DNA from 2 places in the Lactobacillus sp. ESL1191 genome. Region 2 is predicted to be linked to the other one. Evidence: predicted binding sites of a transcription regulator. Region 2 holds the regulator's gene; the other holds the start of a gene.
The links. Region 2 encodes NrdR, which represses ribonucleotide reductase genes. Its sites were predicted from a motif close to ACACNATATATNGTGT; they were not measured.

Region 1: ACSYSN_RS07695 (deoxynucleoside kinase) is a predicted target of NrdR. The motif match lies at 3,993-4,008, and genes of this name have one in related genera.

What each region holds. Positions count from the first base shown of each region.
Region 1 is NZ_CP196365.1:1,541,004-1,557,298, forward strand. It holds gene ACSYSN_RS07670 (ABC transporter ATP-binding protein/permease) at 1-1,490, shown strand, start outside; gene ACSYSN_RS07675 (glucosamine-6-phosphate deaminase) at 1,660-2,376, shown strand; gene amaP (alkaline shock response membrane anchor protein AmaP) at 2,571-3,095, shown strand; gene ACSYSN_RS07685 (DUF2273 domain-containing protein) at 3,108-3,284, shown strand; gene ACSYSN_RS07690 (Asp23/Gls24 family envelope stress response protein) at 3,306-3,806, shown strand; gene ACSYSN_RS07695 (deoxynucleoside kinase) at 4,050-4,700, shown strand; gene ACSYSN_RS07700 (deoxynucleoside kinase) at 4,713-5,399, shown strand; partial or broken gene ACSYSN_RS07705 (Cof-type HAD-IIB family hydrolase) at 5,479-6,198, opposite strand; gene ACSYSN_RS07710 (NCS2 family permease) at 6,421-7,728, shown strand; gene ACSYSN_RS07715 (DASS family sodium-coupled anion symporter) at 7,832-9,286, shown strand; partial or broken gene ACSYSN_RS07720 (NCS2 family permease) at 9,414-10,632, shown strand; gene ACSYSN_RS07725 (hypothetical protein) at 10,811-11,104, shown strand; gene ACSYSN_RS07730 (hypothetical protein) at 12,545-12,862, shown strand; gene gnd (NADP-dependent phosphogluconate dehydrogenase) at 13,037-14,422, opposite strand; gene spxB (pyruvate oxidase) at 14,531-16,295, opposite strand, start outside.
Region 2 is NZ_CP196365.1:1,009,915-1,026,209, forward strand. It holds gene ACSYSN_RS05210 (HAMP domain-containing sensor histidine kinase) at 1-763, opposite strand, end outside; gene ACSYSN_RS05215 (response regulator transcription factor) at 741-1,454, opposite strand; gene ACSYSN_RS05220 (DUF177 domain-containing protein) at 1,595-2,149, opposite strand; gene ACSYSN_RS05225 (nucleotidyltransferase) at 2,151-3,305, opposite strand; gene rsfS (ribosome silencing factor) at 3,312-3,659, opposite strand; gene yqeK (bis(5'-nucleosyl)-tetraphosphatase (symmetrical) YqeK) at 3,669-4,268, opposite strand; gene ACSYSN_RS05240 (nicotinate-nucleotide adenylyltransferase) at 4,261-4,905, opposite strand; gene yqeH (ribosome biogenesis GTPase YqeH) at 4,914-6,023, opposite strand; gene ACSYSN_RS05250 (YqeG family HAD IIIA-type phosphatase) at 6,016-6,540, opposite strand; gene rplT (50S ribosomal protein L20) at 6,645-7,001, opposite strand; gene rpmI (50S ribosomal protein L35) at 7,036-7,236, opposite strand; gene infC (translation initiation factor IF-3) at 7,259-7,771, opposite strand; ribosomal protein L20 leader region at 7,810-7,921, opposite strand; gene ACSYSN_RS05270 (transporter substrate-binding domain-containing protein) at 8,033-8,854, opposite strand; gene thrS (threonine--tRNA ligase) at 8,998-10,929, opposite strand; gene dnaI (primosomal protein DnaI) at 11,221-12,120, opposite strand; gene ACSYSN_RS05285 (DnaD domain protein) at 12,130-13,482, opposite strand; gene nrdR (transcriptional regulator NrdR) at 13,485-13,952, opposite strand; gene coaE (dephospho-CoA kinase) at 13,954-14,556, opposite strand; gene mutM (bifunctional DNA-formamidopyrimidine glycosylase/DNA-(apurinic or apyrimidinic site) lyase) at 14,553-15,383, opposite strand; gene polA (DNA polymerase I) at 15,397-16,295, opposite strand, start outside.

The DNA of each region.
Region 1 (16,295 bases), 530 kb from region 2:
GCTTTCAAAAGCAAATCAATTCCACCATGTCAAAAATTCTGACCAAACAACCAATCACTATTGCTCAAACCGCTACTGACATATACAGATTGAGTAATCAACATAACACGATAAAAACCAAAAATCATTATGTTATTGCATCAGAAGACAAACTAAAGCAAGCAACACATAAAAACTTAATAACTCAATCTTATTTTAAATACATTAAGAATATCAATTCGAAATATGCAAACAATATCTCTTATAAGATGGGAGTTAATCTCAATCTTTTGACTATGCTTAATGGGAAGGTCAAACGTGTTCAATTCTCCTCAATTGCTGGAGGGTCTAATCCTCTTAATTCTTATGCGCAAGCACAAACTCAAGCAATCGAGGTTTCTTTTTCAGGATCTAACGTTTTTCCTATCTCTCTAAATAAAAACAAAGGCAACTTCATCAAAGAGAACTATAAATTACTTTCAGGTAATTGGCCTAATCACATCACAGATCTTGCTTTAGTCGTTGACGCTAAAAATACGGTTAATAATAATATTTTAAAAAATCTTGGAATTAAGTCTAGTGTTGGATCAAAAATAAACTATAATAAGTTTATTGGTAAAGAATTCCGCATTGCGAGCAACAATTTTTATTATCAGAGATTACCTACCGGGATGTTTATCCCCAAAAAAGCAGACCTATCCATGTACAATAATAGTAAAATTAAATTAAAAATCACTAGTATAATTCGGCCAAAAAACAAAGATTCCAGAGCTATGCTATCACGTGGAATTGTCTACAATGTTAAATTAGATAAAAAAATTATTGAAGAAAATATTAATTCAAATATCGTTAAAGCACAGAAAAAAACTAAATTAAATGTATTTACTGGCCAAAGTATGAATAATTCCTCAAAACAACAATTGTTACAATCTTTAGGAGACTCGTCCGTACCTACCAATATTTTGATTTACCCAAATAATTTTAACTCTAAAGATAAAGTTTTAAAGTACTTAGATAAGTGGAACAAAGGGAAAAAATCAGCTCATAAAATCCTTTACACTGACATGTCTAGTACAATTACTGCTCTCACGGGAGATATTCTTGATGGAATTACTTCCGTGTTAGTCGCTTTCGCTGCAATTTCATTGTTAACATCAATGATTATGATTGGTATTATTACCTATACTTCTGTTTTAGAACGTACAAAAGAAATTGGCATTCTAAAAGCGCTAGGTGCTCGAAAAAAGGACATCATTCGAGTTTTTGATGCAGAAGCCCTTCTCTTAGGCCTTTTTTCAGGTGTTCTTGGAATTACTATTGCTCAGTTGTTAATTTTGCCAATCAATAAAGTGTTATATTCAATCACTAATCTGTCAAACATCGGTCAATTAAAGCCAGACCATGCTTTAATCTTAATTGTGGTTTCCACTATTTTAACCATGATTGGTGGACATATTCCGGCAAGAATAGCTTCTAAAAAAGATGCCGCTGCTGCCTTAAGAAGCGAATAAAATATTATCATTAATTAAAACTCCTAATAATGTTACATGTGAAACAATGTTAGGAGTTTTTGCTTGCCCAAACTTTACACCATTACCCTAAAATCTTGCAAAGTCAACTTATTGACAAATTGGCATATACCAATTTATAATGAGCTTAATTAAAAATGGAGGCAAAATTATGAAAATTATTATAAAAGACACCAAAGCTAACGCCAGTACAGAAGCTTTTAGGCTTTTTAGTAAAGGTATCAAGCAGGGCGCTAAGGTCCTCGGCCTAGCTACCGGTTCTACTCCAGTAGATCTATATCGCGAATGGATAGCAAGTGATTTAGATACTAGTGAGTTAACTAGTATTAATCTAGACGAATATGTCGGCCTAAGTCCAGACAACGATCAAAGTTACCATTATTTTATGCAGAAGCACCTATTTGAACAGAAGCCATTTAAGCAGTCATACGTTCCTGATGGTCTGAAGGCAGCGGCTGATCCGGCAGGTGTATCTGCTGAATACAACCAGATTATCAAAGATCATCCAATTGATATTCAGCTCCTAGGTCTTGGTCAAAACGGACACATCGCTTTTAACGAACCAGGAACTTCCTTTGATTCAATTACCCATGAAGTTAAGTTGACCGAAAACACCATTAAGGCCAACTCACGCTTCTTCAGCACTATTGACGAAGTACCAAAAACGGCTATTTGTATGGGTATTGCCAATATTATGGCAGCAAAAGAAGTTGTTATTATGGCCTTTGGTGAGAGCAAGGCTGATGCAGTTAAAAAGATGATTGAGGGTCCGGTAACCGAAGCTGTGCCAGCCTCAATTCTGCAAAAACATGCAAATGTAACGGTAATAATCAATGAAGCAGCCGCAAGTAAACTCACTAACCGGTAAAACACTAGTACCGGCCAGCTTAACAACAACCATTCATTATTATTGAATGGTTTTTTTATTTACCTTCAATATATCAAGCAAATAATGTATATATAACGGTACCTTTAATTAGCTTAATCGCAAAATCAGTATTAGTATTAGTCATAAGAAAAGGATGTGATCAGTTGAAGAAAAGTAAAAAATGGTTGCTGGTTATGAGTATACTTTTATTGCTACCTCTACCAGTATATCTTCTGTGGAAAACTAAAGGTTTTTGGCAAATGTATCTAAAAATCCACTTACCCCCGCTAGGCAAAATCGATCCGCTATTTTCTTGGTATCTAATCGCGCTCAGCGCTATTGTGTTAGTTATCCTAGTGATTAGTCTACTTGTTATCTTAGGTTGGCCAGTTCAAAGGTATTTTAACCTAATTCATAAACGGACTGGACAAGTCACAATTACTAGTAAAGCGATTAATGGCTATATCAGCAATTCTTTGGTTGATTTACCCTATCTAAGTAAGGTTAAAGTTGATTCACGCCTTACCAAGCGACGAATTAAGATTAAGATCAGCGGTTCACTGGGTACGGGAGAAAATGTTGCAGAGCTGTTAGATAGTTACTTTGATGAACTATCAAAAAATCTCAAGCTCCTACTTGGAATTGACCAGAAACCCAAGATTATTATTAAGTTTGTAAACTATCGTAATCCAGAAAGGACTCACAAGCGGGTTCAATAAAGGAGGTAGACCATGAAAGCGAAAATAAATCAATACCTCCCAGAAATATGCGGTGCAGCAACTGGTTTATTAGTGGCATGGTGTTTTTTGGAAGTGGGCTTTTTCAAAACAATTTTTGTAATTGCCATGGGCGTGCTGGGTGTTTTAGGCGGACACTACCTGCCCTTACTCAAGGATTTAAGAAAATAAACTACGAAAGGGATTTTTAAAATGGTACAAAATAAATCGAATCAAGAAATTAAAGGCAATCTAGCATATGATTCAAAAGTGATTCAAAAAATTATTGGAATTGCTTTATCAAATATCAAAGGACTTTTGACCATTAACGGCGGTTTCTTTTCCAATCTGGCGGACAAGATTGTCAACAATGATGATATTACATCTGGTATCAACGTTGAAGTTGGCAAACAACAAGTGGCCGTGGATATTGAGATTGTTGCTGAATACGGTGTAGAAATTACCAAATTATATGATCAAATCAAGCAGCAAATCTATGACAAAGTTAAGGAAATGACTGGTTTGGACACGGTTGAAGTCAACGTTACGGTTGTCGATATCAAGAGCAAAGAACAGCACGAAAAGGATTCAGTTAGTCTGCAAGACCGGATCTCTGATGTGACTAAGGATGCTAAAGAAAAAATCACTGATCAAAAAGAACAGATTGGGGACAAAAAAGACTCCCCAGCAAAGACAGAAAAAAGAGTTAAGTAACCCGCTTCCCAATTTTTGAAGCTAAGAGAGCAATACCAATGCATGGTGTTGCTCTCTTTAGTTTCACGTGTAACAAAACTAAATCCGGTAAATAATCTGAACCACATTTTGTGATTTTTTTGTCCTGCAATATACAAAATCACTTGACATTTGACTCACCATTTTAATTAAATTTTTGCTTGTTTACCACAATATCTCGTATTAAACTAAATAAAGATCTATATATTGTATTTAAGAAAGAGCGTGATGACAGTTATTGTTTTAAGTGGGCCAATTGGAGCCGGTAAATCCAGTTTAACCAGTATTCTAGCTGAACACTTGGGGAGTCAAGCCTTTTACGAGGGAGTTGATAATAATCCTGTACTACCCTTGTATTATCAAGACATGAAACGCTATACGTTTTTGCTTAACATCTACCTTCTCAACCACCGCTTAGCGCAGATTAATCAGGCAATCAAAGAAAAAAATAGTGTTTCCGACCGTTCTATTTATGAAGACGCACTCTTTTTTCAAATGAACGCTGAAAATGGCGTCGCTGACCCAACGGAATTTCAAATTTACGACAGCTTGCTAAAGAACATGATGGAAGATACACCGGGTAATCCGAGCAAAAAGCCTGACTTGTTGATTTATATCCATGTATCTCTTGATACCATGTTAGAGCGAATAGAACGACGGGGCCGCTCCTTTGAACAGCTCAGTACCGATCCGAGTTTAAAAGACTACTACGCCCGCTTACTTCGTTACTATGAACCGTGGTACCAAAACTATGATGCATCACCAAAGCTGAAGATCGACGGTGATAAGTTCGACTTTATTGTCGATGAAGCTGCTAAAAGAGAAGTAATCAGACAAATTGATCATAAATTACGCGTAAGTGATAATTTAGAATAAAGAAGGATCGTGATGACAGTTATTGTTTTAAGCGGGCCAATTGGAGCCGGTAAATCTAGTTTAACCAAAATTTTAGCTAAGTATTTAGGAACTAAGCCTTTTTATGAAAGTGTTGATGATAACCCCGTATTGCCACTTTTTTATGCGGATCCCAAAAAATATGCATTTTTACTTCAGGTGTTCTTTTTAAATACACGTTTTCGTAGCATTAAGGATGCTTTGACAGACGACAACAATGTCCTTGACCGTTCAATCTACGAGGACGCCCTCTTCTTCCAAATGAATGCCGATATCGGGCGAGCAACTACGGAAGAAGTAGACACGTATTATGAACTTTTAAACAATATGATGGGACAGCTTGAGCACATGCCTAAGAAAAACCCCGACCTCTTAGTTCATATTAATGTTTCTTACGATACCATGATCAAACGCATTCAAAAGCGGGGGCGACCATATGAACAATTAAGTTATGACGCTACCCTGGAAGATTACTACAAGCGTCTGCTGCGTTATTATGAGCCTTGGTATGAAAAGTATGACTATTCACCTAAAATGGAAATCAATGGTGATGAACTCGACTTTGTGTCCAATGATCACGACTTGCAGCTTGTTTTAGACCAAATAGTTGCCAAATTAAAAAACTTAGGTAAGCTCCCTACTTCTTGGAACAAACCAACTAATATCAAAATTTCACAATAACAAGTTTCACTTGCTTGGTTAACCTAAAACCGCTGTGGCAGTTAGTACTGCCACAGCGGTTTTTTCTGTTCACCTAATCCTAGTCCACAGCATCCAAAATAGCTGCAAGCCCGTCATGATTATTATCCAATGTGATATTGGCAAACTCTCGCTTCAACTCAGCAGGTGCATTACCCATCAAGTACGGATGACCTACAGCCTTGAGCATGGCCGCGTCATTATAGTTATCACCAAAGGCCCAACAATGGTCCATCCTGACTTTTAACGCTTCTGCTAGTATCTTAACCCCTGCACCCTTATTTACTTTCTTAACCATTATTTCCAACAAAGTAGGCGCTGATTTAACCAAGAACAAATCCGGATGCAACTTTGCTAAATTCTGCTTTGCTACATCTAATGCGGCAGCTTGACCCATCAGCAAGATTTTGTGCACCCCCGGCAATTGCTCTACTTCAGCTACCGAACTAGGACTTGCCTTAAGTTGAACAATTTCTTCTTCTTTTCTTCTTGTTCAAGATATGCACAAATTGATGCTGCCTGGCTTGAAGCAATAGACTTCGAATAAAGCGGCTGCCCTAGCTCGTCTAAAACCAACGCACCATTATATGCAACCATGGGGGCATGACTGCACGATTTGACCAACAACGATCATGATTGCTTGGGGCATGCGCGCAGATACTGGGACAAAGATATTTCCAGTAACAACCTGTTTACGAATAGCATCACGCGTCCTAGGCGTTACTGTTAATGCTGAATTAATTAACGTACCATCAATGTCTGAAAAAAGCAGTTTAACCATCTAAACCTCTATTAGTTGAAAGCGATTAAAATTTTACTTTATTCTACGGGTTACTTGACTATTTAGTCAACGACTATTCTTCGTACCAATGCCCATAAAGCGCATTTATTTTTTATTTCTGCACTATATAATTCGTGTTTACAATTATTATGTCACGTGATAAACTTTAATTGTTGTTATAAATATATAAAACACGAACATTTAGATTGTGGGAGAAGTTAAATGAATTTTCTTAAGAGTTACTTTCAACTCGATAAGTACAATACTAGTATCAAAGTAGAATTTCTTGCAGGGCTAACCACCTTCATCAGTATGTCATACATCCTCTTTGTCAATCCTAGCGTCTTAAGCGCTAGTGGTATAAATAAGGGGGCCGTTTTTACTGCAACTGCATTAGCCAGTGCTTTGGGCACAGCCTTAATGGGAATTGTGGCTAATTATCCAATTGGTGAGGCACCCGCCTTAGGTATTAATGCCTTTTTTGCCTATACGGTTTGCCTGGGTATGAAAGTTTCATGGGAAACAGCACTAGCTGCGGTCTTTGTTGCTTCCATCATCTTTATCCTGATTACCATGTTTAAGCTACGTGAAAAAATTATTAACGCCATTCCAGCTGATCTAAAGTTTGCCATTTCTTCTGGGATTGGATTATTCATTGCCTTTCTCGGCCTGCAAAATGGCGGTCTCATTGTTGGTAATAAGTCAACTTTAGTTGGCTTGGGCTCACTGCACGACCCTGCCGTTTGGATTACCATTTTTGGTTTACTGGCCACCGTCATCTTAATGATTATGAAGGTCCCTGGAGCGATTTTTATCGGCATGGTCTTAGCTGCCATCTTTGGTATAGTAACTAGTCAGATTGAGCTACCAAGTAAAATAGTGGCCTTTGCACCAAGTATTGCACCCACTTTTGGCCAAGCCATTTTTCACGTTAAGGACATCAACTCTTTGCAAATGTGGGTAGTTGTGCTTACCTTCTTACTAGTTACTTTCTTTGATACCGCCGGTACTTTAATCGGGTTAGCACAACAGGCTGGTTTTATGAAGGACAACAAGATGCCTCGCGTTGGCAAGGCTCTGGCCTCTGATTCCACCGCAATGATGGTCGGATCTGTCCTTGGTACTTCACCAGTTGGTGCGTTTGTTGAATCCAGTGCTGGCATCGCAGTCGGCGGACGCACTGGCTTAACCGCTGTCTTCGTTGCTATCTTCTTCTTGATTTCTATGATTTTCAGTCCCCTTTTGGGTTTATTTACGACCCACGTTACAGCACCGGCTTTGATTATCGTTGGTGTTTTGATGGCGCAGAACACTGCCCATATTCACTGGGATAAAATGGAAATTGCTGTACCGGCTTTTCTGATTTTGACCGGCATGCCATTAGCCTATTCCATTTCAGATGGCCTTGCCCTTGGATTGATTACCTACCCAATTTGTATGGTGGCGGCTAAACGCGGCAAAGAAATCACGGCAATGATGTGGATCTTATTCTTCGTTTTCATTATTTTCTTATGGGTACTGAATTTTTAACTATTCTCTATAAAAAGAAGATACTGTTATGATAAAATAAATAATATAGCACGATAAAAAATATCTTGTTATATTATTTTTTATTTTTAAAAAGAGGATTGGCATGAAAACACTTGAAAAAATAAACTACCAAAAGTTTATCCTACCACTGGTATTTGGATTACTTTTTTGGTTTACAACACCTATTCGGCCGGCTGGGGTCACGGTTCAAGCCTGGCAAATGCTAGCAATTTTTATTGCAACTATTGTCGGCTGTATTACCCTGCCGATTCCAATTAGTGGCGTCACTCTTATCGGATTTACATTAACAATCTGCTTGGGGTTAGCGCCGCTTGCGGATAAAGTAGTTAACGGCCAACTGGTAGCCAAAGGAGCCATTAATGCCTTTGCTAATTCATCTGCCTGGCTGATTGTAATGGCCTTTATGATTTCCCGAGGAATCGTTAAAACCGGTTTGGGACAAAGAATTGCGCTTTTCTTTGTTAAATGGTTTGGGCATAAATCTTTGGGACTGGGTTATGCAATTGGTGCAATCGACCTACTAGTCTCACCAGCAACCCCATCGAATGCTGCTCGAGCCGGTGGGGTGGTTTATCCACTTATCAAATCGTTGGCTGAAACATTCGACTCTAAACCAAATGATTCTTCACGAAAAAAAATGGGCGCCTATTTGATTTTTACTGAATTTCAGATAAATATTATTACATCTTCGCTCTTTATGACAGCTTGTGCACCAAATTTAATTGCCGTAGCGCTAGCATCCAAAGCTGGCGTTACCCTTTCTTGGACGCCCTGGCTAATGGCAAGTATCGTTCCGGCAGCCATTTGCTTACTTACCGTACCTTACTTCGTTTACAAGTTGTACCCTCCTGAAATAAAGGAAACTCCTAATGCAAAAGAATGGGCTACCGGTCAACTTAAAGAAATGGGCAAGCTGACTATGCCAGAAAAAATGATGGCGGTGATTTTTGTCATCACCTTAATCCTCTGGATGCTTTCAAGCACCCTGGGTATTGATGCAACTCTAATTGCTTTCATTTCCGTGTCGCTTTTGCTTTTTACCGGTGTTTTAACGCCTAAGGATCTATTAAGTGAGACTGGTGCATGGAACATTCTAATTTGGTTGTCAATTTTAGTCTTCATGGCTGAAAAGTTAACACAATTTGGCTTCATTGGTTGGATTTCAACTAGTATCTCAGCAGGTATGAAAAACATTAGCTGGCTGGCTGCATTAGTCATCCTTGCGCTAGTGCTCTTCTACACCCACTACTTATTTGCTAGTGCTACCGCCCATAACTCAGCCATGTACTTGCCCCTGTTAACGGTTGCGATTGCTGCCGGAGCACCAAAAGTACTAGCTGCGCAATTCTTAGCACTCTTTTCTGCAATTATGGGTTCAACCACACATTACTCCAGTCCCGCAGCATCAGTTTTAGCTTCATCTGGTTATGTCAAACAGGGTGAATGGTGGCGACTCAGCTTCATTTTTGGTATTTTTTACATCTTAGTCTACGGCATTATCGGCCTAGCCTGGATGAAGTTGATCGGAATGTGGTAACAGCCTAAAAGCTGTCGCATAAGCGACAGCTTTTTTATTTCCCAGGAAATATTTACCATAGAATCTAGCTCTCACTTAGTTATATACTAGATACATTAGTTTTATTTAGTTATTAATTGGAGGAAAAATGACGACCTTAAATAAAGTCTTTCATTTAAATGATGTTCATACCACCGTAAAACGTGAGCTTCTTGCGGCACTGACCACTTTTGTTAGTCTCTCCTACATCCTCTTTGTCAATCCCAGCATCTTACACGCTGCTGGGATTGATCAAAGGGCAGCCTTTACGGTAACGGCTCTTTCAATCGCAATCGGTTGCTTCATTATGGGACTAGTGGCCAACTATCCCATTGCATTAGCACCAACGCTAGGTAGTGCAGCCTTTTTTCTTATAATGTTTGTGTAGGTATGCAGATCAACTGGGCAACTGCCCTGGCTGGTGTTTTAGTGGCCTCTGTTTTATTCATCTTAATTACCCTGTTAAAACTCCGAGAAAAAGTCGTTGAAGCAATTCCGCCAATCTAGTGATGCTGGGCAAATTTAATTCACCAGCTATTGGGCTTGCCCTGTTTGGTTTAACTTTGACGGTCATTTTAATGGCAATGAATGTTCCTGGTTCAATTTTTATCGGGATGGTAGTCACTGCTCTTTTGGGAATACTTATTGGCCAAATTCCTTTGCCTAAGAGTCTAGTTGCTTATCCGCCCAGTATTGCACCAACCTTTGGCCAGGCTATCTTTCACATCAAGGATATCAATACGCCACAACTACTTATGGTGGTGCTGACTTTCTTATTAGTTACCTTCTTTGACACTGCTGGTACCCTAATTGGCATGACAGAACAAGCTGGGCTAGTTGATAGCAATGGCAAGATTCCAAGAATTGGTAAGGCCTTTCTTTCCGATTCACTTGCCATGGTCGAGGGCGCGGTAATTGGAACCGCACCGCTTGGCACTTCTGTTGAATCCAGCGCCGGCATTGCCATGGGCGGGAGAACTGGCTTGACCGCAATCTTCATCGGGATCTTTTTCTTAATTAGCATGATCTTTAGTCCGCTCCTTGCTGTTATCCCAACTACGGTTACAGCACCTGCGCTAATTATCGTCGGTGTTTTGATGGCTGGTAACCTTAAAAAGATCAACTGGGCTAAATTCGAAATTGCCTTTCCAGCCTTTTTGACTATCGTCGGCATGCCATTAACATATTCAATTTCCAATGGTCTAGCTCTAGGGATGATTGCCTATCCGATCACGATGATTGCTTCAGGTCATGCTAAGCTGGTCTCGCCCATGATGTATGCTTTATTTTTTATCTTTATCATTTTCTTCTTGATTACCAACATATAGCCGGAATTAATAGTTAATGGAAGATAATGGGCATTGCTTAATTGTTTTAGTTTAAGTATCTGTTCATAACTAATAAAAGTATACCTTTACTTTTTATTGGTATCGCCTTATCATATACTAATAAACTCAACAGATAGTAACTCAATCTACTTAAATTTCAGAAAGAGGCTGGTCAGCGATGGAAAAGCAAGCTCAAAGATGGTATAACCGCTATAGTGGAACTTTAGTGTTCTTCAGCTCAGCAGTCTTCATCAGTTTTAATTCTATTCTCTTTCCCTATACTATTGCAGGTCGACTATGCGCCCTAATCTGGCTCCTGGCCTTTACTTTTGCAATGTTTGCAGGCGAATACCTAGTTAGCCATGTTGAAGTAACAGGTAAAATGGGCTACTTGCAGGCCATTTTGATGACTAGCAATTGGCTGCTTGCGGCTGTGGCACTGGTGCTTTTTAGCCTGTTCTTCAGTAAATAGCCTCCTGCACATAGCCATAAATACGCTTTCTTGCTGGCTAAGTTCGTAACTTACCAGGTTCAGTTTATACACAAAAAGCGTTAGTTCTTACCACTAACGCTTTTTATATCTAGCAATTATTCAATAATTGCTAAATTAGATTATAAAACACCCAAAAGGTATTGCATAATCAACTTAAGAATATCTGTAAAAATTTTCATATATAACACACCTCCCATAATTAGATAGACTATTGCCTCCTGTTATATTATAGCTTTATAAGAAATAAAAAACTAGCCCTTATTTGCTTTTATTTTATTATTTAGCTTAAAAATTTATCGCTAAAAAGGTTGTTCTCGAAATGAGTGCCCAGGCAAAGCTTCTGCTTATTAGAAAAATGAGAGTATAGCTTAGTACATTTTCAAACCCTTAAAGTAGAAATTCAAGCAGCTGCCACAAGTGGCTATACGGCAGCTAGTAGGAATCGAACAGCAGCTTCACCTTAGAACTTTTCTCCTTTACTAGAAGGAATTGGCATAATTGGTTTTGCTGGTTTTTTGTTTCTTATAAAGCTATAATATAATAGGAGGCAATAGTCTATCTAATTATGGGAGGTGTGTTATATATGAATATCTTTAAAGAAATCTTCAAGATGATTATGGAATTCCTTGGCTACATTGCTATCTAATTCACTAATTATTTCAGCTAGTTGTTGAAATTTAAAAAGCGTTAGTGTTAAAGCTAACGCTTTTTTGTGGTTGATAGGTTTTTATACTTGTTATTTAATTATTATAAAATAACACTCTTCTTCTAGCCATTTTCTCATACCTTGAGGAATTTTGTTATGTTAGATAAGTAACTTATTTTTTGTAACCAGGGGATGTTGAATAAGTGGCTCAGTAGCTATTACTGAAGCTAGCAGTGTTTTGATCAGTCGCCTATCAGTTCGGATTGGCATCGGTTTAATGATGACGATTGATTACACCGTGGGCAATGCGCTCTAACTGAATGGCTGCCTCAGAGAGAACACAGCAAAAGGCAGAGCCACTTGCTGTGTTATTGGGTTCTGGGATTCATTTCTGCTTACGTGATAGGAACCCTCTTTCCTTTGCCGCCCTCTCGTAACTGTTAGCCAGCAAAGTCAAGTTAAGACTGCTAATCAGGTAATCAGCAAAAAGCTGAGCCATAAATGGGATATTTTGCGTCACTTCAAGCAACCTAAGAAATCGAATTAACCGTCTTGGACAATTCCCTTCAGCAAGAAGTACCTACGCCCAACCCTAGTTAGCGGAATGTTTTACGCTGCCAAACTTTTGCTTTTTTGGTATCAGTATCTTCTTACCAATTCTGTTAAATGGAATAGGCATCAGTAATCCCCAAGTTTCTGGAAACTTATATAACACCAGCATGTTACTCAGTATTTTCTTGAGTATTTTTAAGCTCTTAAGCCGGCGGCTATTCTTGACCAGTAACTTTTTAATTTCGACTATTTTAATGCTGATTTTAGCCTTGAGCCCTCACTCTTTACCAACATTCAAACTAGTACTTTTTGTAATCATCTTGTCTTCCGGTCTTGTTTTAGATTATCCTTACCCAACCGAATTATTTGACGGCAAGGTGCAAGCTAGCGGGGGCGCGGTCTGCATTACCATTAGACGCGTTGGTGCAACAGCCGGAACCTTTCTTTTATCAGTTCCAACCAGAGTCGGTGGCACCAGTTTGGCAATCCTGGTTTGTGCGGCAGTTTTATTTAGCGGTTCCCTTGTTTGCTTATTCTAGGCCCCTGAAACTTCACCTAAGTATCTAAAGCAGGGCTATAAAAAAGACCACTAAATAGAACTTTTTGAAGCACCACCCAAGTTTCACGTGAAACAGCAGTTAATTTTTTTAACTCACTTAAAAAAGATAGATAAGTTAAACTTATCTATCTTTTTTGTTACACGTGAAACTAAGTTATTTTTCTTCATACCATTCAGTGTGGAAGACGCCTTCCCGATCATTTCTTAAATAAGTATGCGCTCCGAAGTAGTCGCGTTGGCCTTGGATTAGGTTGGCTGGCAGACTTGGATTAAAAATCGATTCTAAGTAATTAAGTGCTGCACTTAAAGTCGGCGTCGGAATACCAGCCTTAGTTGCCAATTCTACCACTTGGCGCAAGGCTGGTAGGTTCTTATCCATTAGGTCTTTAAAGTACGGATCCTGGAACATATTAACCAATACTTTGCCATCAGAGTATGCCCGCTCAATATCTTTTAACATGGCAGAGCGAATGATGCACCCCGCTTCCCAAGTTTGGGCAATTGCTGGGTAACGCAAAGCCCATCCATAAGCATCAGCGGCCAGTTTCAATTGCTGAAATCCTTGAGCATAAGCCACTGCTTGACTCAATTGCAGAGCTTGCTCCAAATTATCAATCAAGTCAGCAGGCGCTTCACCTTGCCAGGTGATTTCCTTGCCTTCACGTGTCGACGCCTTAGACATGAAACGGCTAAGCACTGCTTCAGCAATTACGCTAATCGGTGCACCTAAACTGACACCATCTTCTAGCATCCAGTTGCCCGTTCCCTTGTAGGAAGCTACGTTCAAGATATGATCAATGATATGATCAGCAGTCAGGTCATCTTTTTGCTTCAAGACCTCGGCTGTAATCTCACTAAGGTAGGCTTGAACCAAGCCCTGGTTCCATTTGGCAAAAATTTCAGACATTTCATCATTACTTTTACCAGCAATTTTGCGAAGAATATCATAAACTTCTGAGAATTCCTGCATAATCCCATATTCAATTCCATTGTGAACCATCTTTACATAGTGGCCGCTGCCCTCAGGACCAATAAAACTAACGCAAGGCTGTCCCTCAGCGTTTTTAGCGGCTACTGCCTTCAGAATGGGTGCTACCGCCTGGTAGGCCTGTTCATCGCCTCCCGGCATCATTGCTGGGCCATTTAGGGCACCTTCTTCTCCGCCTGATACGCCCATACCGATAAAATGGATCCCCTGATCTTCCATTTCATGAAAACGGCGATTAGTATCGTGAAAGTTCGAATTACCACCATCAATTAGAATATCACCTTGATCAAGAAGCGGTAACAGCGTATGCAAGGTTTCATCGACTGGTTTTCCAGCTGCGATTTGAATTAAAATTTTGCGTGGTCGCTCAAGAGAATTAACAAATTCTGTCCAAGAATAAGTTGGTTTCAACTTGTCATCTTCATACTGGGCAAAAGAATCAACTTCCTCTTTAGTAATGCTAAAGCCAGAAACAGAAAAACCACTGTTTCTGACGTTTAAAGCAAGGTTCTTACCCATAACGGATAAGCCAATAATCCCGAATTGTTGCATATTTAATCCTCCATCATTAAAATTTATACCTTTTCATTATACTTGTAAGACAGCAAAAAAGCGAAACTTTGAAAAAGTTTCGCTTCTTGCTATTTCTAATATTAAGTATTAGTGTGCTGAAGCACCTGAAGTTGTATCAGTTTCTGCATCTGCTCCTGAAGTAGCAGTTGAAGCTGAGGCAATCTCTTGGTCAACACCATACTTTTCAGCAAAGTAGCTGAATGGCTTCAAATCTTCTGCTTGGTACTTCTTAACGAATTCAGCATCGCCAAGCATGTTCAATTCAGTTGAGTAAGGCATGTCATGAGTAAACTTAATGTCAACTAACATTGGTCCATCCATTTGCTTGAATTCTTTGACTGCATCTTCGAATTCTTGCTTGGTGCGAACAGTTACACCCTTAACGTTCATACCTTCGGCAACCTTAGCCCAGTCATTATCTGGCATAATAACGCCAGATAATGGTTGGTTAGATTCATCAACTTGTTCAGCTTCGATGAAACCTAAAGTTTCGTTAGTGAAGACAACGTTCATAATGTGCATGTTGTAACGAGCTTCAGTTAATAACTCCTGGCTCATCATTGCAAAACCACCGTCACCACTCAAGTTCCAAACTTCACGGTCTGGGTGAACAGTTGCAGCAGCAAGTGCAGCAGGTGAACCAAAGCCCATAGTTGCATATAGGCCAGAAGTTGCCCAAGTTTGCTCATCATGCAGGTTAACTAAACGTTGGAAGTCAATGTTAATGTTACCAACATCAATAGCAAATTGTGCATTGTCGTCAGCGTATCTATTAATAACTTCAAAGATTGGTTCACGGCGTACAGGCATTTCATCTGAGTTTTCAAAGCTGTGTACCCATTCATCCCAGTTTTCACGGTCAGCAAGGCCGGCCTTGTAAATTGGGGATTCTTCACGAGCCGGAGCAGCGTCAATAATTGCCTGCAAAGTCTTGGCACCATCAGCTAAGATTGGTACATCAACGGCATGGCGTTTGCCCAATTTTTCTGAGTCAACGTCGATTTGAACAATTTTAGCCTTAGGAGCAAAGAAGAATGATGAGAATGGTGAGTCGTTACCAACCCAGATAACAGCATCTGCATGCATTTGAATGTCGTCACTGGCTTTTGGAGCCACACGACCAATTGAACCTAAGTAAGCTGGGAACTTATCTTCCACAACACCCTTAGCCATAACTGATGACATCAGCGGTGTCTTGAACTTGTCAGCGAAAGCCTTTAAGACGTCTCCGTGACCCTTCATACCTAAACCAAAGTAGACAACTGGATTCTTAGCTTCTGACAGAATCTTAACAGCTGCATCAACTTCGTCCTTCTTAGGTGCAGCATAGTTAGGGATAGCTGACATTGAGTTGTAAGTTACACGGAAATTATCATTAATCTGTGCCCAACCGAAGTCCTTAGGCAGAATTAGCACTGCAGGGCCTTTCTTAGCATATGCTTGACGGATAGCTTCATCCATCATGCGTGGAAGTTGGTCGGCTGCTTTAACTTGGTGATTCCAAACCGCAACTGCATCAAACCAAGGCTTTTCATCAAAAGCTTGGAAAGCATCCATGTCTTGACGACCAGTCGGAACGTTAGCAACAATTGCTACCATTGGAGTCTTGTCGTACTTAGCGTCGTACAAACCGTTCATCAAGTGAACGGCACCAGGTCCAGCAGAACCAAAACATACACCAAGTTTACCGGTGAGCTTGTATTCAGCTCCAGCTGCTAAGGCTCCGGCCTCTTCGTGCCGAACCTCAATAAACTTCATCTTGTTTTTAAAATCGTGGATCGCGTTCATTGTTGAATCGAATGAACCACCCGGGAAACCATAAATATGATCTATGTGCCAGTCCAAGAGAACT
Region 2 (16,295 bases):
CATCGTGGCGATGAAAATCCTTAATTCTGGCCGTACTATTTGGGTCATCATTGACTTCAAGCGCCACCCGGGACATCTCCTTGAGCGGCTTAACTATTCCGCGCACAATAACAAAGGCCACCACCGCAAAGAAAACAATTGCTATTACTGAGATACGTGTCATCCAAGTTAGCAGCTCCTTCATCAAGCCGTTGTAGTATGACATTTTATTGGCGACAACAATGTAACCCGTCACTTGGCCCGTCCTGACTGACCTAACTTTTTGATAAGTTAGTAAGTATTGTTGCCTTTTCTGGTTTTTTTTCTCCATTAAGTAGTTGCCCTGAAAACTTTTAAATTTCGGAATTTCACCGCCATTATCAAAGACCACCTCTTTTTCCAAATTATAAACAACCACGTTCAAATCAGGATTAGTCAGCGACGAAAGCAAGTCATCACTAAAGGCACTGCTACTATGCTCATTTTCACTAATTGCTGGATCACCCTGCATAATTTTTCGAGCAGAGGGACTCAGTGCTGGAACAACATTGGCAATCTCAAGCTCAGTCGGAATCTGTTTTAAATTCTCATTGAGCTTAACCACCATTTCTTTTGACGTCTCCTTTTGCTGGATCATTGACTGTTGTCCCACAAAAGAGTAAATAACCACTGAGAATACAATAAAAGAGACCATAATCGTCAATGCCAACACACTTACCCAGTGCACAATCAATGACGTATGTTTGGTCTCTTTTTTGCTTTTAGTTCTTTTCATCGTCCTCATCTCTTACCATATATCCGGTACCGCGGACAGTCTTGATATATGATTGTTGACCTGGTATATCGATTTTGTTACGCAGGTAGCGCACATAAACTTCAACTACATTGGTTTCAATATTTGAACCAGGACCCCAAATTTTTGATAACAGCTGATCGCGACTAACAACATTGTTCTTATTCTTGATTAAGGTCATCAGCAAGTTATATTCCCGCTTAGTCAAGTCAACCGCCTTGCCGTCTCCGCGACGCACAATTCGATTAGCAGTTTCAATGGTCAGATCCTTAAACTTAACGACCTTCTTTTCAATCGTATCATTAGAGGCCTCTTTTTCAATCTTAACGCGCCGCAGAACTGCACGCAGGCGTGCCAAGAGTTCTTCAATCGCAAATGGTTTAACGATGTAATCATCAGCACCGTGATCCAGGCCAGAAACCCGGTCAATGACTGAATCTCTGGCGGTCATCATAATAATTGGCGTACTCTTAACTTGACGAACCCGACGGGCAATTTCTAGTCCATTCAAATCAGGTAACATTAGATCGAGTAGAATTGCATCAAAATTCTCGTTTAAAGCTAACTCTAGGGCTCTACGTCCATTACTTTCAACAACCGTATCATACTTTTCATGCTTTAATTCCAATTCAACAAAGCGAGCTAAGTTCTTTTCGTCTTCAACAATTAAAATTTTTGCCATTTTATATCCTTTTCGTAATCACTAATTGCTAAACAACTTTAAATTCTTATTAATAAGTACAGCATACTTTAAAAGCGCTTTTAAAACAAGATTAAAGAGTTTTTGCTTTACCACAGATTTTTCATAATGTCTTGTCCTATTTATGTTTTGTCGTTAATATCCTGCTTTAACAACTCCTTAAGCTTGGCAAAAGCCGGATTAATCCGCTCTTTTCTGTCCTCAGCGTATTCTGCTTCCGAAATAACTGACCAGCCCGCACCACTTGGGTATTGCCCCTGTTCCTCCTCGGCTGCAGTGAGGATGGTAGTAGGTAGGTGCAATAGAATATTATCTTCTACTGCCGTTTGCAAGTCAATTGTATCATGGTCCACCTTAACCAGCGTAATTTCGCTCTCTTCAAGCTTTTTAGTCGGTATTTCGGCTTCAGTATAGTTTTCACTGAAGGTAAAATCCGCTTGATAAGGGACCGGTTTTAAACTTCGGCTTGAAGGTACCACCAAATCTGCCTTAACCTGATAATTTCCGGTTACATACGGCTCCTCATAGAAAAATACGCCGGTCAATTGAATATCTTTCACCTGATAGATTAATTTCTGGCTTCGAGCCAAAAACTCAGGGCGGATTTCTACTTTGTCTGTTACTTTAATTGTTGCTGCAGCATTGTTTTTTACTTGAGAAAACTTAATTGCTAACATCCTAAACCTCCAAAGGACGCCGACCAAAATTTTGATCAGTTGTTAATATCTGTTCGTATAGACGATCCACCCGCAATTGCAAGCCCAAGGAGCCGCTCTTGGTATTCTTCTGATCAACCTTAGAAATAATATCAGCAGTAGTTTCCTTTCTGGTTTGCTTCAAGTATTTCCGGCCAAGTTTACTATATCCAAGTAAAAGCAACGATTCCTGATTAAAACTGGCAATCATATCTGTTTGTCTAACATTTAATAAAGTATACAAGCATAGTCTACGTAACCTCGAATAAGTATAACGCTTTGATTTAACTCGACGCAAGAAATTTGTAAAATTCTGGGCTCGGTGAATTTCTTGTTTCATTTTGTATTCCAAGCCCTCACTCATCTGATAGACTTCATGTAGCTCCTCAAGGGAGGCCGATTCAATCCGATACTTTAAGAAAGGAAATAACAAATTCCAGTTGGGATAACTTTTTTGCTGGGATAATAACTTCACTTCTTGCGGAGGCATCCACTGCTCCAATTCATCACTTGTATGTTTATGTAAAATAATGTTACGGATTGCACTAGCACTCTGAACAATTTGCTTATTCTGCAACAAGTCATCGTGGCCTGCACCTACCCGGTTAATCGGATGAAGTGTCAGGGGGGAACCCAAGTTATAGTTAGCTACCGCATATGCAAGTGCTAAGATTGAGTTGGGTTCATTAACTTCATGGCCCACTTCACGCGCAACCATCTGGTTATACTGGGTTGAATAGGTTTGACTATAGTCACTAAAGTCCATATGACTATGCGGAATTTCAGCAATTTTACTGCCCAAATAAGCAAAATTCTGGGTGGCATCTTCAACCCCAAAGACCAGGTCACTAACCCCTAATTTGACCAACTGATCAATGCTGCCAAGGGCAAACAGGTCGGCTGGTTCAACCGAAGTCGAAAAAGGCAACTCAAAAACGAGGTCAGCGCCACTAGAAAGTGCCGCTTGGGCGCGCGACCACTTGTCCATAATTGCCATTTCGCCCCTTTGAACGTAGTTTCCCGACATTACAACAATGATTGGATCCTTACTGCCAGCTAAATAGCGCGCTTTATTCATCAAAAATTCGTGCCCGCTATGAAAAGGATTGTACTCGGCTATAATTCCGACAACACTCATTCTTGGCTATTCTTCCTTTAATGCTAGCTTTTTGCCATCAGTCCATAGTTTTTCAACGTTATAAAAATCACGGGCTTCCGCAGTAAAGACATTGACAACAACATCACCAAGATCAAGCAAAAGCCAGTTAGATTCACTAGTTCCCTCAACCCGGTAGTCATAAAAGTCAGCCTTGTGCGCTTCGTCAATAATGGCATTAGCAATTGCATGCAATTGTCTATTTGAACCTGCACTGGTGACAACATAGTAATCAGCCAAAATGCTATAACCCTGCATGTCATAAGCAGTAGTATCCTCGCCGTGGCGGTCACTAATTGCTTTTAATGTGAAGGCTAAAATCTCTTTATTAGTCAATTTTTCTCCTTATTTATTTTTGATACTCCACACATTGTATGCATCTAATGTGCGGGGATAGATCTTATCTCTTTGCTTGATTAAAAAGTCAAGCGTGTGCGCCAGTTGGTAGCCCACGCCTTCATCTAGGTCAGCATAAGTGACGGCGCGTGCCTCTTCCACACCAGGGAAGTCTCGGCCAGGTTCAATATAGTCGGCCATAAACACAATCTTGTCCAAGGTCGCCATTGTGGTGTCGCCCGTAGTGTGGCGGCTGACCGCCGTTAAAATTTCCTCATCGGTGATCTTGAGGTCACGCTTGATGAAGTAGGTGCCAACAATGCCGTGCCAGATTCTCCGGCCCCACTCCAAGAGACTGGAGTCAAAGCCCCGGGTCTTGATGACCTCGCGGTACTCCGCTACCGAAACCTGCTTGGCGTAGTCATGGACAAAGCCAGCCAGCGCTGCCTTGTCCTCGTCATAGTCATTCAGCTGCGCCAGTTTGCGAGCCGTTTGGCTGACCCGCACGCAGTGGCAAAAGCGGTCTTCATCCATATTGCCCCTTTCTTGGGCAATCAGCTCGCTACTAGTCAGGGGTGAGTAGGTGTTTTTAAAGAATAAGTCAGTCATGATACAGCCCCTTTTTTTGAATATAATTGCAAACTGCTGCCGGTACTAGGTACCTAATTGAGCCACCACTTGCAATCGCTTGCCTAATTGCAGTTGAACTTAACTCAACTGCTGGCACATCTACCCAAATCATTGGTAATGGGGCCTGTTGAGGATAACCTGCCCGTTGTACGCCAACAAGAGTGGCCATTTGGGCTAGCTGGGTTGGCTCCTTCCATTTACCTAATGCATTAACCTGGTCACTGCCCATAATCAAGTAATAGTGGTTGGCTGGCTGGGTTTTGCGCAAGTACCGCAAAGTATCAACGGTATATGAAACACCCCCGCGCTGCAACTCAAATAACTTTACTTGAAAATGCGGATTATCCTGTGTTGCCAATTCCAGCATATTCGTGCGGTCTTGCACAGAAACCGTTGGAGCATCTTTCAAGGGCGGAATATTGGTCGGAATAAACCAAATTTCATCAAGGTGCAACTTGGTCAGCACCTGCTCGGCTACAATCAAGTGACCAATATGAATCGGGTTAAAAGTGCCGCCTAGCAGGCCGATTTGTCTTCCCTTATCTGCCGCTACTGCTCTTTCTGCTGCCACTGCAACCGTGGGATTTTCTGCCAAACTTTTCGCTATCGCAATCATTTTTTCTCCTAAATCAATGCGCGTCTGATACCCAAACCAATTCTAGCAGGAGTGTAGATTTTTACTAAGCAATCTGCTGCAACCGTGACAAAGCCGATTCCACCAAATAATAGGTCACTTTTACTGCTAGTGTGAATTTCTTGTCCCTGCAAAGGTGGCAACTTATCCTCACTTGCAGGAGGCGCAAGCAGTTCACCTAGGTGTCTGGCATAAAAGTCATCTGCCTGCACGGTTTTTGTCCGGTGGACGTAAAGTCCTCGAGCAGCATACACGGTGAAGCTCGTCGGTTCACCTTGTAAATAGTCGATCCGCCCCAACCCAGCCAAAAAGAGCGTATTTCCTGGCTTTAGCTGGTAAGTTGCGGGCTTTAGCGGTTTTTGCGGAGAAACGACCGCTAATTCCTGTGCATTCAAGCGCGTGGCCAACTGATTATCTGTCATAATTCCCGGTGTATCTACCAGGTAGTGACCATTGTCGAGCGGAATTTCAATCTTGTCCAAAGTGGTTCCCGGAAAGCGTGACGTGGTAATTAAATTCTTCACGTCGCCTATTTGGTCAATAATTGCATTCAATAGCGTTGACTTGCCAACATTCGTCATCCCAACAAAGTAGGCGTCTTGGTTGCGAGTTCTCCGTTCCAAATAGGCGATTAAATCCGCTAGATTTTTTTTGTTTTTGCCACTAACTAGAAAAATCTTCTTAGGAAAGAGACCAACGCGGTTAGCCTCTTGTCTCATCCAGTCCTTAATCCGGCTTTGCCGTGAATTTTCTGGAAAAAGATCAAATTTATTGCCAACCAAAATGAAGTCATTATTACCAATAAATCGTTTAAGTGACGACAAGAGTGAATTGGTAAAGTCAAAGAGATCCACAACATTGACTACCAGTGCCTTTTTGGCGGCTAATGAGTTAAGTAAAGCTAAAAAGTCGTCGTTATTAGCACTGACCGGCATAATTTCATTATAATGGCGCAAGCGAAAGCAACGTTGGCAATAAACATCAACATCCTCTTCAGCGCTGGCCTGCTGCAGCCGGGCGGGCGGTAAATAACCCGCTTGGTCAGGCTGGTCTGCTTGCAAGACTGCTCCGCAACCAATGCAAATAATATCCTCATCCATTTTTTAACGTCTCCTTAAAAGTTACCGGGCGGAAAATCCCCAAAATGCCAAAAATGATTTTTTCAAAGAACCGATTAATTCGGGTATTCCATTTATCCGTCTCAACCAAAGGTTTAACTAAGACAGATTCGACGCCGGCCAAATTGCCAGCCTGAATATCAGTAATCAGTTGATCGCCGACCATCATCACTTGCTTTTTAGTTAAAGCTAATTCCTGCCGCTTGCGGCTAATCGCAAATGGTAATGGCTTACGCGCCTTAGCAACAAAGTCAATGTGGTAAGGATTGAGAACCTGGCCTACTCGTTGAGCATTATTATTAGAAATAACCACCAACTTGATTCCGGCATCACCCAGCCGGCGATTCAACCGGTCCATTTCCTTAGCCGTTTCAACTTCATTCCAGGCCAAAAGCGTATTGTCCAAGTCCGAGAAGACTGCCTTAATTCCCATTTGCAAAAGCACCTCTGTCTTTAGATGGTAGATTGCATCAATCGTATAACGCGGTCTAAATAACATCCAACTTCCCTTTCGCTTACACTGCCTAGATTAATATATCAAACTAGGCCCTTTAAATGCTACTTTTAGCCATAAAAAATGACGCTTTTAGCGCCATCTTAAAGTTATTTTAAATTCTTCTTAGCTGTTGCAGCTAATTTTGCAAATGTCTCGGCATCGTTGTAAGCAATATCAGCTAGCATCTTGCGGTTAATGTCCACCCCAGCTAACTTCAAGCCGTGCATCAACTTCGAGTAAGAAAGATCGTTTTGCCTTGCTGCAGCATTGATTCTAGCAATCCATAACTTTCTGAAGTCGCTCTTGCGTCTTCTCCGGTCGCGGAATGCGTATCTGTAAGATACAAATAATTGGGTACTTGCAGCCTTAAACTGCAAATGCTTGGCGCCGCGGTAACCCTTGGCAAGCTTCATAACCTTCTTACGACGTTTACGTGTTACTGTTCCACCTTTAACTCTTGGCATTTAAAATTCCTCCTAAATCGTCTTTATTTCATGATTAACGCATTTGCGAGAGCATTTGTTTAATGCGCTTCAAGTCGCTACGTGAAACCAAAGCAGCCTTTCTCAAATGACGACGCTGCTTCTTAGTCTTACCATGGAAACGGTGACCAGTAAAAGCATGATGACGTTTCAGCTTACCAGTAGCAGTTCTTTTAAAACGCTTTGCAGAAGCGCGGTGAGTTTTCATTTTAGGCATTTTCTAATTCCTCCAAATTTAACTATTTACTTTTATCACTCTTGGGAGCGAGCATCAAGAACATTGAACGGCCTTCCATCTTGGGCTTGCTAATTACAGTAGCAATATCCGCGGTGGCTTCTGCCATTTTTTCTAGCACTTCGCGTCCTAATTCCTTGTGAGTGATAGCTCGACCCCTGAACCTAATCGAAACACGTACTTTAGCACCCTCTTTAGTCAGGAACTTTTGCGCATGCTTTAACTTCGTGTTGAAGTCATTGCCCTCGATTGTAGGACTAAGACGGATTTCTTTAACGTTAACCGTTTTGGACTTCTTCCGGGACTCTTTGACCTTTTTTTGCTGTTCAAAGCGGAACTTACCATAGTCCATAATCCGAGCAACTGGTGGCTTGGCATTGGGCGAAATCAGAACTAAATCTAAATTTGCACTGCTTGCTTGACGCAAGGCTTCAGTCTTTGTTACAACACCAACTTGTTGACCATCTTCGTTAATTAAACGAACTTCGCGAGCACGAATTTGATCGTTTAATATCATATTCTTCGGTATAATTCTTCACCTCCATGATAATCGCGAGGACAAGAAAAGAGCGGGCATAAGTTACCCGCTCTTAATCAACAGAAAATATCGATTAGCCCAGAGGTCAACTTAACTTAGGCGAGAAGCGGGAAGCTCCTTCTTGTTCTCAACTATACGTAATTATACACAGTTCAAGCCGACCGGTCAATCAATTTAGTTAAAAGATCATCCCAACTGACAGCAGCTGCTGGCTTTTAGCGCTTTTTAGGAATAGTTAACTTATTTACTCTGGTAGTACATTTTTCGGTAGTTAAAACCTGGAACTTTACTGAACCACTTCTTGATTAACCGATTGTACTCTCCGCTCCGCTGAATCTTGGCAAGGGCCCGATTAATGGCCTTAAGAAAGGCATCCTGATGCTTATTGACCGCAATGCCATAAGGCTCGTGGGTGAACGTGCCGCCGCGGACGGCTAAACCCGGATTTTGAACCGCTAAGCCGTACAGCACGCTATTATCACTAGTCAGTGCGTCCCCTTGGCCTGACTTCAAGGCTGAAACAGCCTGACCATAATCTTGCATAGTTACTACTTTGGCTTTGGGAACCAATTTTTTGATCATTTCAACTGAATTATCACCAACAATGCCAATGACAGTCTTGCGCGGAAGATCGCGCATACCCCTGATTGAGGAATTACGCGCAACCAACAGAGACTGGCCGGCTTGAAAATATGGCCGCGAAAAATCAACTATTTTTGCACGGTCTGGAGTAATGGTTAACGTAGCAATAACCGCATCAACATTATGGTTCTTGAGCAAGGGAATACGCGATTGTGCAGTAGCCAGGACAAACTTAGCCTTGCCCTGCGAACCCAAAATTTCTTTCGTGACTGCTTTGGCCATATCAACATCAAAGCCCTTTTCAATATTATCCTTAGTGTCAGTCAAACTAAACAAGCGCTTATCACATTCAATCGCCCAAGTGATTGTTTTAGCTGCTTGAACGTTCTTTAATGTCGCCTGGTCTGCTTCTTTTTTTCCACAAGCAGTTAGCAAAATACTACAAAATATGATGATAGTTGGCCAAATCTTACTTTTCATGCTGCTTTCCTCGCTTAACCAAGTTATTAGTTGAATTCTATATCTACTTGGTCTTTACTACTCTCTTAGTCACCAGTCATCTAAACCTAGACTAATGGGCCGGATAAAGGCTTGAAAGAATATGTGCTGTCAGTATTAACTCACTAATGTTTCCTTGAATATGCTTGAACGTCTTGAGCAATTTCTTGACTAAACTCGGTCAAACTCTTAGCCACTTCTTCCTCTGTGCCATAGCGGCGAACGTTGACTGAATTGGTCTTCATTTCCTTATCTCCCAGAACAAGCGTATATGGGATCTTTTGGGTTTGTGTCTCCCGAATCTTGTAGCCTAATTTTTCATTGCGCAGATCTGTCTCTGCCCGAAAGCCCTGCTTATTGAGTTCATCACGAACTTGTTTAGCATAATCAGAGTGAGCGTCCAAATTAACCGGAATAACTTCTACCTGAATCGGAGCCAACCAAGTTGGAAAGGCACCCTTGTAAATTTCCATCAAATAGGCAATGAACCGTTCCATTGTTCCCACAATACCGCGGTGAATCATCACCGGACGATGATCCTCGCCATCTTGTCCAACATATGATAGATCAAACTGTTCCGGCAACATAAAGTCTAACTGGATTGTTGACATTGTCTCATCTGCTCCCAGAGCCGTCTTAGTTTGAATATCGAGCTTAGGACCGTAAAAGGCAGCTTCACCTTCAGCTTCAACATAATCGAGTCCCATATCATCCATAGCCTTCTTTAGCATTGACTGGCTGCGCTCCCACATCTCATCGTTGGCAAAGTACTTCTCAGTGTTCTTAGGATCACGATATGAAAGTCTAAAGTAGTAATCAGTAATATCAAAGTCTTCATAGACATCGGTAATTAACTTCAGCGTCTTGGCAAATTCCTTCTGTACTTGTTCCAAAGTAACAAAGGTGTGGCCGTCGTTTAAGGTCATTTCGCGGACCCGCTGCAGCCCTGACAAGGCCCCAGACTTTTCATAGCGGTGCATCATGCCTAATTCAGCAATCCGAATCGGCAACTCACGATAGGAGCGGATGTGATGCTTGTAAATTTGAATATGGGACGGACAATTCATCGGTCGTAACTCTAACATTTCACCGTCACCCATATCCATCGGTGGAAACATGTCATCGCGATAGTGCGCCCAGTGACCGGAAGTCTTGTAGGCATCCAGGTTCATTAGCACTGGCGTATTAACGTGTTGGTAACCAGCGGCCACTTCCTTATCAATAATGTAGCGCTCAACTACCCGGCGAATAGTTGCACCCTTAGGTAGCCAGTATGGTAAGCCTGCACCCACTTTCGGGTCAACAAAGAAGAGGTCCAAATCGCGGCCGATCGTCCGGTGGTCGCGCTCCTTAATTTCAGCTCGGCGCTTGAGATCTTCATCCAAGTCTGCCTTTTTGAAAAAGGCAGTACCGGTAATGCGCTGCAGCATTGGATTAGACGACTGCCCTTGCCAGTATGCACCAGCCACCGACAGCAACTTAAATTGTTTGATTTTACCAGTATTAGGCAATAGGGCTTTAAAGCCAAAATCAACAAAGTCGCCTAACCGATATGCTTGCACTTCATCGGCTTCCTGGTCTAACAAGTCCAGCTTAAAAGGATCATCTTTGAAAAGTTCTGCTAGCTCTGCTTTTGGCATTAGTACGGCTTCAATCCGGTCGCCAGCCTTAATCGCTTTTTGAACCGCCTTTTCCAGTTCAGGTAACTCGCTAATCTTGATCTGATTTTTCTTATCAGTATCAACAAAAAAGCCCTCTTCATCTGCTGCATGTTCTCCCAAACGCATTTGCGGATATGCTTGCTTGGCCACCGCTTCTAACACAAATGCGACAGTTGCCCGCAAGACGGCAAGCCCGGACTCATCTCGATCAGTAATAATTGCCACCTGGGCAGCGTGCGTAATCTCAAAGTCAACTGGCCGCAATTTGCCGTCAACGGTGCCGGCAAGTGCCGCCTTACCTAAAGAAGTTGAAATGCTACGTGCTACTTCACCGATGGTGACTGCCTGGTCATAGTTCTTTTGGGCGCCATCTGGCAAAATAATTGAAAAACCCATAATTACCTCCAAAATAATTAAAAAAGCGTCCCAGTGCAATCTGCACTGGGACGCTATTAACGTGGTTCCACCCATAATTAGGTTAAACATGTAACCTATCTCATTACGAATTGATAGCGGAATTCACCCTTTTAATAACCATTACTAGTGAAATGAGTGGGGTGCGGACTCTTTTGAAAAACTTCCAGAAGCTGTCTCTCTCTCTGAGTTGAGCCGCATCATGTTCATTCATTGAATATCATTATACATAAAGAAATTACGAATGCAAATTATTTTTTAGGTTATTTTAATTTACCTTCGCCGGTTCTGACCCGAAACTGTCACTTCAGTTGCCAGTGTTCGCACCCGCTCTAACAGCCGCGCCGCCTTGACCGGATCAAGGGCATTCTTAGTTTCCTTGAAGTGTTCTTCCAAGTCGTCCATTGCCATATTTGCTGAAAAAAAGGTTGGAAGAACGTTGTCCATGCGGCTCTGCAAAATAACTGCGAGTACCTCATCCCGAGACCACTGGCTAAGCGTTTCGGCACCAATATCATCTAAAATCAGAACATCACAGTTAGAAATACGCTGAAGCTCATCTGGCAAAGAATTATCACCAAAGTGACTGGACAGCGTGGCGATAAAGGTTGGGACATGCAAGAACACCACCTTTTTGTTCCAAGCCGCCAGCTGGTTAGCTAGGCCAGCCAGCATGTAGGTTTTGCCGATGCCAAAATCACCATAAAGGTACAGACCCTTTTGGTGAACATTTTCCTGGTATTTGGCTAAAAATTGTCGAATTTCTGCTAATGCGTCCGTCCTCCCTTTTGTCACTTCCAGTTCGCTCAGGCTAACTTCATGTAAAGACTGCGGTAAGTTAATCAAGCTGACATTTTTCCTGACCTTAAGCTCGGAATCATGAGCAATCTTACTAGCTTTCGGTGCATATTGTAAATCGATTGCATTACTATTCAAAATCAGCTGGGGCTGGTAGTCCCTGGTCACCGGATCCTGCTTATGCTGCTGCATGCAAAATTCATAGAGGTTGGACAAACTTTTTTCAATCATATCTGGGGTAATCTGGTCCGCATGTGCTTTAAGAAACGCTCGCACTTTAGGCTCTGCCAGAACCTGTTTCCGGATCGCTGCCGGATTTTCTTTTTGGGCTAAACTCGCAATATTTTTATCCATAAAATCACCAATCGATTGCATCATATTCACCTAACTTAACCCGGTTTCGTCCTCAAGATTTTTGAAAAAGTTTTTCAAATCATCCGCCGAAACATCTGTCCTTTCCTTTGCCTGATGCTTGCTCCAATCAGTTCCTTTTTCAACCCGCTTCTGGGGCGCATAACGACGCTGGTATTGTCCCTTGTTTTGCTCTCTTTGGGCCAGATATTCAAGGGCTTGACGACCATCTTTGACCCCGTGCTGCAGCCAGTCATGCAAAATCTTATTGGCTAATCGATAAGAAATATTGGGACCACTCTTCAGGCAAGCATAAGTTAAGATGTTGAGCAGCTCCGCCGGAATACCCTTTTCATTATATAAACTATCAACCACCTTATACTCACTAGCATCTACATAGTCATTTTTAGCTGTTTTTAGTTTATACAAAAATTGGGCCGGCGACTTGGTCTGGGCCAACTGCAGAACCTTTTGTGCTTGCGGTTCTAAGCCAGCGCCACTGCTGGCGCGGTTAGCAGTTGTCGGCGTTGCTGCCTTCATTTGTTGGCGCGTGCGATCCGCATGTATGCTGGCTGCTATGGTCTGCTTCACCAAAGTCATATTAAGCTGGTAATCGCCGTGCAAACAAGGCAGCGCCTCATCTACGAATTCCTGCTCCGACAAGCCATAGGTCCGCATTACGCCGCGAATTGCTTCACGGTTGCGATCAATTTCAGAGCCAGCAATTTGATAAATTTCAAACTGCTGCTTCATAAAGTCCCAATCAATGTGGTCATCTTCATTAATTCTAGCTCTAGCATCCTTTTGAGGCTGGTTTTCGCGCGCGGCTTGCTTAACTTCAAGCGAAGGGTCAATTGCTTCTGCTGCCGGTAAGCGAAAGACTTCCATAAACGAGGCCGAAATGTCTTGGGCATTCTGCATACCGTTAACCTGATTTTCATTGCGCTTACTTTCACGAGCAAAGTCGCGACTCAATTTTTGAAAGGCAGTAACACCCACCTTTTCCTTAAGTAGGCTGGCTAACAACGCGGTCGCAAAAAATTCACTGCTACTTGGCACGCTGGTCAGCTGAAAAAGTAAAACCTCACCCATAATTTCATTATTGGCCAGACGGGTCTGCACTAGCCCCACCGCTTCCAGCTTATGAAGGGCTGCAAACAGACTCTTACCGTCACAATCTAGTTGTTCAAACAATTGATAGATGGCCTGGGAGTCCGACAAAATTGCATCAGAACGGTAATCCTCGTTTAAACTTAGGTAAAGAGCTAGTGCCTGGGAGCCCACCAATGGTTGATAAAGCTTGACTAAGGTACGCAATTCTGGCGCGGACACCTCTACCCGGTTAATAATGAAGAAGGGCTGCTTGGGATTAGGGGTCTTAGACACAGTTAATTCCCCTTCTCGCGCTTAGCCATCATATCTTCCATGGTCTTCATGAAGCTCGACATATCTTTGAACTCACGGTAGATCGAGGCAAAACGAATATAAGCAACATCATCAATACTAGCTAGTTCATCCATCACTAATTGCCCAATCTTCTTGGACGAGATTTCGCTAATGCCTTGTTGCCTTACCTTATTTTCAACGTGGTCAACGAGTTGCTCGAATTGGACGCTAGTAATTGGACGCTTTTGCCCTGCTGCCATCACACCATGGAGAATTTTTTTTCGGCTAAACGGTTCACGTGTTCCGTCATTTTTAATAACCAATAAGGGAGTCGTTTCAACCCGTTCAAAAGTGGTGAAGCGAAAACCACAATTTTCACATTCACGCCGCCGTCTGATTGCCCGATTTTCATCGCTGGGACGCGAATCAATTACGCGTGAGGCATTTTGTCGACAATTAGGACATTCCATCTTAGTCCTCCTTCTTTAGTTTACCTAGCAATTTTTTTAGCTTGCTCTCTAATTCTTCTATTGTACCAGTATTAGCAATGACATAGTCAGCCAACTTAGCTTTTTGGGCTAGCGGCATTTGACTGTGAATTCTCTCTAGGGCTGCTTGGCGGCTTAGCCGATCCCGCGCCATCAACCGTTCCAACTGCAATTGTGCGGGTAAAGCGATTAGCAAGGTGCGGTCACAGTATTTTTGGCCGCCAGACTCAAACAATAGCGGAGCATCAAAAACCACCAGCGGGACTTTAGCTTGCCTATTTTGCGTAATTTTAGTCTGAATTTCCCGAAAAATCAACGGGTGGGTAATATTATTCAAAACTTCCCGTTGCGCTGGTTTAGCAAACACCAGCTGTCCTAGTTTAGCCCGGTTAATACTTTGGTCAGAGTTGACAATTGCTGGGCCAAATTGCTCTACTACCACAGCATAACCGGCAGCTCCAACATTTAAAAGATCGTGTGCAATTTGGTCGCTATCAATCAGGGGAACCTGGTTTTGGCTAAAAAAACGGTCAGCAGTGCTTTTACCGCTCGCAATCCCGCCCGTTAGGCCCAAGACCAACGTCATTTGTACAACACCTGGCAGTGCGGGCAGTAGGTCGTCCCGCGTCCCGTAACCTTGATCTTCTCGAGGGGGGTACCACAGCGCAGACATGGTTCACCCTGGTGGCCATAAACGCGCAGCATTTTCTGAAAACCACCGGTCTGTCCGTTGGCATCAAGATAAGTGTGGACGGTCGTCCCACGTTCCGCAATGGCAAGTGCAATCAGCGCGTTAATGTTGTCATGAAGTTGACCAAGCTTGTACTTAGAAATTTGGTTGGCCATACTCAAGGGATGAATTTTGCTTTCCCATAGGACCTCGTCGACGTATATATTGCCTAGCCCCGCCACGACGGATTGGTCCAGCAAGGCATTTTTAATGCTCTTATTTTTGCCGGCCATGCCCTTGACCAGGGCAGCTTTGGTAAAGCCGCTTGAATTGGGTTCCACACCTAGTTTACTAATCCCGGTTACGATTTTTTCCGTTCCCGTCTTCACCAACTGCATCCGCCCAAATTTACGCACATCATTATAACGTAAGCCTGTTCCATCGGTAAAAACAAACTGAACATGATCGTGCTTCCCCTTCGGATCAGAAGCCCTTACTAAGCGATACTTTCCTTCCATGCGCAAGTGCGACACAATTGTTAACTGTCCACTAAGGCGAAGCAGTAAGTACTTGGCATAGCGGTCAATCGTTACGATTTTTTTACCGGCAAGCTGACTAGTAAATTCCAGTGGGTCACTGGCAATAATCTTGGGATACCACAGCTTAACTTCTTTGATGGTTTTTCCTTTAATTAACGGCAACAAGGTGCGCCGAACCGTTTCAACCTCCGGCATTTCTGGCATTAGTTATTACTCCTTACTTTGCATCGAACCAATTATGACCATAACCTGAATCCGCTACTAGTGGAACATCGAGCTGCACCGCTGCCTGCATCACTTGCGGTACAATTTCCTTAATTGTAGCCAGCTCTTCTTTAGGTACATCAAAAATCAATTCATCATGCACCTGCACCACCATTTTGCTCTTCAGCTGCAGGTCGTCCAACTTCTTTTGCATGTTAATCATCGCAATTTTGATAATATCAGCAGCTGATCCCTGGATTGGCGAATTAATTGCTGTTCGTTCTGCAAATGAACGCACATTAAAGTTCTTGGCATGGATATCTGGCAAGTACCGGCGCCGGTGCATAATTGTTTCGGCATATCCCTTTTCTCGCGCTACTTGAACCGCCTTATCCATGTATTCCTTGATTTGCGGATATTGGGCGAAATAATTATCAATAAACTCTTTGGCTTGCGGCCGACTGATATTAAGATTTTTGGACAAGCCGTAATCCGAAATGCCATAGACAATCCCAAAGTTAACTGCCTTAGCACGTCGCCGCATCAATGGCGTAACCTCGTCCGGTGACTTTAAGCCGAAAATCTTCATGGCCGTATGAGCATGAATATCATAGCCGGTTCTAAAGGCCTCTTGCATCTGCTCATCCCCTGAAACCTGGGCCAAAACCCGCAATTCAATCTGAGAATAGTCGCAGGAAAAGATATAGCCATCAGCCTGACTTGGTACAAAGGCCTTTCTAATTTGCTTACCCTCTTCAGTTCTGGTTGGAATGTTCTGCAAGTTAGGATCAACTGACGATAAGCGGCCAGTTGCAGTCAAAGTTTGCAGGTAGCGGGTATGTACCCGTCCATCTGGTTGAATGACGTCTAAGAGGCCATTGACATAAGTTGACTGAATCTTAGCGATTTGCC